Linked DNA regions of Methyloferula stellata AR4. Each later gene encodes a partner of the first gene's protein in a complex. Links are inferred from orthologs where the notes say so. Each region holds a gene or a part of one and is shown in the gene's direction. Other genes may lie near its edges.

Region 1 (3,268 bases):
AAACTCTATGTGCGCCATGTTCTGATCGCACCCGACGCCGATATCATGCCGAGATGGCTGCGCTTCGTCAGCCTCGTCGTCGATACGGCCGATCTGCCGCTCAATCTCTCACGCGAAATGATCCAGGAAAGCCCGCTTTTCGCGGCGATCAAGAAGGGCGTCACCAATCGCGTCCTGCAGGAATTGACCAAATTGGCCGAAACCGACGCGGCCGCCTTCGACAAGATCTGGGAGCATTTCAGCAGCGTCCTGAAGGAAGGTCTTTACGAAGACCCCGAGCGTCGCGACACGCTGTTCAAGCTCGCACGCTTTCCGACCTCCGCTTTTCCCGAGGGCAAGCGCACGCTCGCCGATTATGTCGCGGGCCTGAAGGAAAACCAGACCGCCATCTATTATCTTCTCGGCGATGATCTGAAGCGGCTTGCATCGAGCCCGCAACTTGAAGGATTCCGCGCCCGCGGCATCGAGGTTTTGCTGTTGCCCGATCCGGTCGATGCCTTTTGGGTCGGCACCGCCGCGGGCTTCGACGGCAAGCCGTTTAAATCCGTGTCGCAAGGCGTCGCCGACATCAAGAGCATTCCGTTGAAGGAAGGCGCGCCGCTGCCTGCGAGCGAGGCGACTTCCGCCGGACTTGCGAGCCTCTTTGCTCTGATGAAGCAGGAACTCGCCGATGTCGTCGAGGACGTGCGGGCGTCCGACCGCCTGTCGGAAAGTCCCGCCTGCCTCATCGCATCCGAAACCGGTCTCGACCGGCGGCTCGAGCAGATGCTGGCGCAACATGGCCATGCGAACGGCATTTCGAAACCTGTCCTCGAAGTCAATCCATCGCATCCATTGCTGACCGCGCTCGCGGCCCATGTCGGCGGTCAAGACAAACAGGCTTTCGCCGATATCGTCTGGCTGCTTTTCGACGAAGCCCGGCTGATGGAAGGCGAGAAGCCGGCCGATGCGCCGAAATTCGCCGACCGCCTGACGCGTATTCTCGTGAAGGCGGCAGGCCAACCCGCGGCGTGAGCGCGCCGCTCGCCCTCGATGGGAATATGAGCCGGGCAAAAGCCCAACGCGCTTTGGTCGAGGCCTTTACCGAGGCAGGCCTCGACAGCGCGGCGCTTGATGCCCGCGTGCTCATTTGCGCCGCGCTCGGCATCGATCATGCCGGGCTTTTGCGCGACCCGGATCTGCCGCTGGGCGAACCCGCCTCCCGCCTTGCGGCTTTTGCCGGCCGGCGACTCGCGCGCGAGCCCGTGTCGCGCATTTTGGCGCAACGCGAGTTTTTCGGCGAAACCTATGCCGTGGATCCGGCCGTCCTCGATCCGAGGCCCGACACCGAAACACTGGTCGAAGCGGTTCTCGCGGCACTTGGGCCCCGCGCAAATGAAGCTTTGCGGCTTCTCGATCTCGGCACGGGGTCGGGTGCTATTCTTGGCGCGCTGCTCGGCCGGCTTCCGCAGGCCATCGGTTTTGGCGTGGATCTCTCGCCAGCGGCTTGTGCCGTCGCGCGGCGAAATCTCAGCGCCTTGGGTCTGTCCAACCGCGCTTTCATCCTCGCCGGCCATTGGCTGGCGCCAATCTCCGGACGCTTCGATGTAATTGTCTCCAATCCACCCTATATAAGAGCTGGAGAGATTGCCGGGCTTGATCCCGAAGTCAGACTCTACGATCCGCATCTTGCGCTCGACGGCGGCCCGGATGGGCTTGCGGCCTATGGCGCCATAGCGTCGGCCGTCGCGCCGCATCTGGCGCCGCGCGGCATTCTGGCCTTCGAACTCGGGGCGGATCAGTTGAGCGGAGTCGAATCGATTCTGCGCTCCTATGGACTGGAACCAACTGGCAGGAGGCGCGATTTAGCTGGGCGGGAACGCGTCGTCTTGGCGGGTCTTGAAATCGGGGCCTGAAACTATAAAATCTTGCGCAATCCTCAGGATAGAATCCCTTGCAGCCAGCGTGAGCGTGACAATTTCGCCACAGGGCCGGAGCATCAAATATAATTCTGAACCACGCCCATGAAACCACTTGGCGTTTGTGCCGAAAACGATTAGGGTCCACGCCAAGAATTACCTTTCGCTGCTGATGTTATGGCACGGCAAGGTGTTGAGATCGTCTCCGTCTGATTTGCCAGGGCTCATGACGGATTGAGCGATTTCCATCTCCGCAAGACGATATGGCACAGCGTTGTCGAGGTGATTTTCCCGAACTCTGAGACCCCAAGGCAATCGAGGGTTAAGGACTAAGCCACGGCTGTTCGTGCGCGGAATTCTTGCTAGGCCGGAGAGCCATATCCGCAAGCGTCTTCGCATTCAGACGGTTCATCAATGGCTGGACCAACATGCCGGTAAGGCGATGTGGGGATTGCGGCTTATATTGCCACTCAAGGAACATCAATGAGACCAGGTCAGAACAAGCGTATGCGCGGCGGGCGTAGCAACAACCGCAAGGCGCCGAACCCATTGACGCGGTCCTACGAATCAAACGGTCCTGACGTCAAAATCCGTGGCACAGCCCATCACGTCGGCGAAAAATATCTTCAGCTCGCCCGCGATGCCCAATCTTCCGGCGATCCCGTGATGGCCGAAAGCTACCTCCAGCACGCCGAGCATTATTTCCGGCTGATCGCAGCGGCGCAGCAAGCTCAACAGCAAGCGGCCTTCGGCTATCAACGCCAGCCCGGCGAAGCCGAGACCGACGAAGACGATGATGACGACGATTTCGGCGGCCTGCCGGATCGTTTCGCGTCCCCGCCGGAACGCTTTGCCCCCGCGGCGGCGACGCAGCAACCCTACGCCCAGCAGCCGCCGACCAACGAGGCCCAGCCCTATCAGGAGCGGCCCTATTACAACAATAATGGCAACGGCAGCAGCCATAATAATGGCCGGCAAAATTACGAGCGGCCTGAACGTCAAGACCGCGCGCCGCGCCAAGACCGGAATTTTCAGGGTCAGGACCGTAATCAAGATCGCAATCAGGACCGCGGCTTCCAAGGCCAGGATCGCAATCAGGAGCGGACCTACCAAGACCGCAATCAAGAGCGCAGCTACCAGGACAGGCAGCCCTATCAGGAGCGGCAAGGTCAGAACCGCGATCAGGACTCGCGCGGCAATGGTTCGCGCGGACGGCGCGAATATCGCGAGCCGCGCCCCATGGTTCCTGACAATGAAGCGGGCTTGCCTGCCTTCATCACTGCGCCGGTCCGTCTGCAGCCCGAGGTCCATATGGAAGGCGCCGGCGACGAGGGCCTGCCGCGCACCATGATGCAGCCGGAAGTCGAACG
Region 2 (3,264 bases), 3.1 Mb from region 1 along the record:
TCGGTATCCCGGTCGTCAGCGACATTGCCAATATCATCGATTTCGTCGAACAGGGCGACGCGATCATCATCGACGGCGGCACCGGCGACGTCCATGTGCGGCCATCGACCGATGTCGAGAATTCCTACGCCGAAAAGGCGCGCCTGCGGGCCAGCCGCCAGGCGCAATATCATAAGCTGCGTGATCTGCCCGCCACGACAAAAGACGGCGTAACGATCGAGCTGCAGATGAACGCCGGCCTCATCATCGACCTGCAGCATGTGGCTGAGACCGGCGCCGCGTCGATCGGGCTGTTTCGCACCGAAATCCAATTCATGGTGGCCTCGCAATTTCCGCGCATGAATGAGCAGATCGTGCTCTACCGCTCCGTCTTCGATGCGATCCCGGATAAGCCCATCACCTTCCGCACCCTCGACATAGGCTCGGATAAGGTCCTGCCCTATATGGACAAGGTGGAGGAGGAAAATCCGGCGCTCGGCTGGCGCGCGATCCGCCTCGGTCTCGATCGCCCCGGCCTGTTGCGCTCGCAGTTGCGTGCCATGCTGCGTGCCGGTGCCGGGCGCCAATTGCGCATCATGTTCCCGATGATCGCGACCGTCGAGGAGTTCATAGCGGCGAAGCGCCTCGTCGATCGCGAGATCGCGCATCTGACCCGGCACAAATACGAGCCGCCATCGGATCTCAAGATCGGCGTCATGGTCGAAGTGCCGTCGCTCCTCTGGCAGCTCGACGAGATCTGCGCGCGCGCCGATTTTCTCTCGGTCGGCTCGAACGACCTGGTCCAATATATGTTCGCGGCGGATCGGGATAATCCCCGCGTGGCCAAACGTTTCGACAATCTGTCCGCTCCCATCCTGCGGGCCCTGAAATCGATCGCGGACAAGGCCGCCGAAGCGAAGAAGCCGCTGACGCTGTGCGGCGAAATGGGCGGCAGGCCGCTCGAGGCCATCGTGCTGGTCGCGCTCGGCTATCGCGGGCTTTCCATGTCGCCCGCCTCGATCGGCCCGGTCAAGGCCGCGATCCTGGCCATGGATTTCGCTAAGACGCAGGCCTATGTGATCGACCTGATCACCCGCATCGACGGCGGCCATTCCCTGCGCGGGGATTTGACCGCCTTTGCGAAAACCCACGGCATTCCAATATAAGTTGGAAGATTCGTTTTCAGTGGCCTTTTGCCTGACCTCCATGTTGCCTCAAGATAAACTCGATCTCATCCTGCGCCGCCATGCGGAAATCTCGGCTCGCCTTGCCGCGGGCCATGATTCGGCCTTGTCGCGCGAGCTCGCGGGGCTCGAAGATGTCGCCGCCGCCATTCGCGACTACCGCACCCAGGTCGACGAAGTCGGCGGCCTTGAGGCCATGCTGGTCGACCCTGCAACCGACAGCGAGATGCGCGATCTCGCCGAGGACGAACTCCGCGACGCGCGAGACCGGCTCGAAGGTCTCGAACATCAATTGCGCCTCGCGCTTTTGCCCAAGGATGCGGCGGACGAAAAAAGCGCCATACTCGAGATCCGCGCTGGAACGGGCGGCGACGAAGCCGCGCTTTTTGCCGGCGATCTCTTCCGCATGTATCAGCGCTATGCGGAGCAGAAAGGCTGGACCGTCGAAATCATTTCAGCGAGCGAAGGCACAGCCGGCGGTTTCAAGGAAGTCATTGCCGAGATCACAGGCCGCGGCGTCTTCGCCAAATTGAAGTTCGAGTCCGGCGTTCACCGTGTCCAGCGTGTGCCGGACACGGAAACGCAGGGGCGCATCCATACGTCGGCGGCGACCGTCGCCGTGCTGCCGCAGGCCGAAGACGTCGATGTCGATATCAACGAAAGGGATTTGAAGATCGACCTGATGCGCGCGCAAGGCGCCGGCGGCCAGCACGTCAACAAGACGGAATCGGCGATCCGCATCACGCATCTGCCGACCGGCACGATCGTCTTCGTGCAGGACGAGCGGTCGCAGCACAAGAACCGCGCGCGCGCCATGGCTCTGCTGCGTTCGCGCATTTACGACGCCGAACGCCAGAAGCTCGATGCGGAACGCGCCGCGGACCGCCGCTCGCAAGTGGGCTCAGGCGATCGCTCCGAGCGCATCCGCACCTATAATTTCCCGCAAGGCCGCCTTACCGATCATCGCATCAATCTGACGCTCTATAAGCTCGACAAGGTGATGATCGGCGAAGCACTGGACGAAGTCGTCGACGCGCTCACGACCGATTATCAAGCGGCGCAGCTCGCCGCGAATGATGGATGATGCGCTCCTGAAACTCTCCGCCGATCCCTGGCTTTGCTCGGCGAAGCCTCCCGCGTCGCGCCGATCGACAAATTAAGCGTGGACCTAGTCACTGTTTTCGCAGCGCTTTTTCTCGGCGAAAGACTATCGAGCGTGAACTGGGCCGGAATCGGCTTGATCGCCTTGGGCGCTATCCTCGTGGCCTTTTGATTTAAAAGAAAAATTGGCCGGGTTGAGGGAACACAAAGCATTGCTTAGCCATTAACCCCCATAGCTATCCTCCTGAAATCAGGTCTCACACACGACGCCCGTCGCATGGGTGGCAGGCGGTGAGCTTTTCAAACGATCACGTGGATTTTTGAACGATGCTGATTCGCTACGGGTATGAACTGAGTTTCGAATGTCCCGCGCCGACCTTGATGGTGTGCCTGCTCGATGCGCATGAAGACCGCGCGCATCATGTCGTCCATGATTCCGGCTTCAAGACATGGCCGGCCATTGGGTCTTCGAGCTATACGGACACATTCGGCAATCAGGTCCGGAAATTCATGGCGCCTGCGGGTCTACTGACGATCCATCGCGATTCCATCATCAAGGACGATGGCCTGCCCGATCCGATCATCGAAGACGCGCAAGAAATGCCCCTCGATCGCGTGCCTGATAGCTATCTTATCTACCTGCTTGGCAGCCGCTATTGCGAAACCGATAAGCTGAGCCAGATTGCCTGGGATCTGTTCGGCGCGACGCCGCGTGGGTGGCGGCGGGTTCAGGCCATCTGCGATTTCGTCAATGCGCATGTGACGTTCGGCTATGAATATGCGCGTGCGACCCGCACGGCCTATGAGACCTTCGAAGAGAAGGTCGGCGTTTGCCGCGATTTCGCTCATCTCGCCGTCGCCTTCTGCCGCTGCATGAATATTCCCGCGCGCTATGCCAACGGGTTTTTGGGCGATATCGGCGTGCCGCCTGATCCCGCGCCCATGGATTACAATGCCTGGTTCGAAGTGTTTCTGGACGGGCGCTGGTTCACCTTCGATG

Evidence for each region.
Region 2: the proteins of prmC (region 1) and prfA are in contact, whole or in part, in a crystal structure (PDB 2B3T), measured with the Escherichia coli proteins. The link is inferred for Methyloferula stellata AR4 from one-to-one orthologs.

Annotation. Positions count from the first base shown.
Region 1 is NZ_ARWA01000001.1:846,516-849,783, reverse strand. What follows is about bases 20-2,967. They hold prmC (peptide chain release factor N(5)-glutamine methyltransferase), read left to right. Parts: upstream 20-1,040; coding sequence 1,041-1,895; downstream 1,896-2,967. Other genes in these bases: A3OQ_RS0104250 (DUF4167 domain-containing protein), read left to right, coding at 2,382-2,967; htpG (molecular chaperone HtpG), read left to right, coding at 20-1,014. Outside these bases: more of htpG, read left to right, coding at 1-19; more of A3OQ_RS0104250, read left to right, coding at 2,968-3,268. UniProt on the Escherichia coli protein: Methylates the class 1 translation termination release factors RF1/PrfA and RF2/PrfB on the glutamine residue of the universally conserved GGQ motif, i.e. on 'Gln-235' in RF1 and on 'Gln-252' in RF2.
Region 2 is NZ_ARWA01000001.1:3,919,843-3,923,106, forward strand. Bases 273-3,216 are described here. They hold prfA (peptide chain release factor 1), read left to right. Parts: upstream 273-1,185; coding sequence 1,186-2,247; downstream 2,248-3,216. Other genes in these bases: ptsP (phosphoenolpyruvate--protein phosphotransferase), read left to right, coding at 273-1,145; A3OQ_RS0119510 (transglutaminase-like domain-containing protein), read left to right, coding at 2,592-3,216. Outside these bases: more of ptsP, read left to right, coding at 1-272; more of A3OQ_RS0119510, read left to right, coding at 3,217-3,264. UniProt on the Escherichia coli protein: Peptide chain release factor 1 directs the termination of translation in response to the peptide chain termination codons UAG and UAA.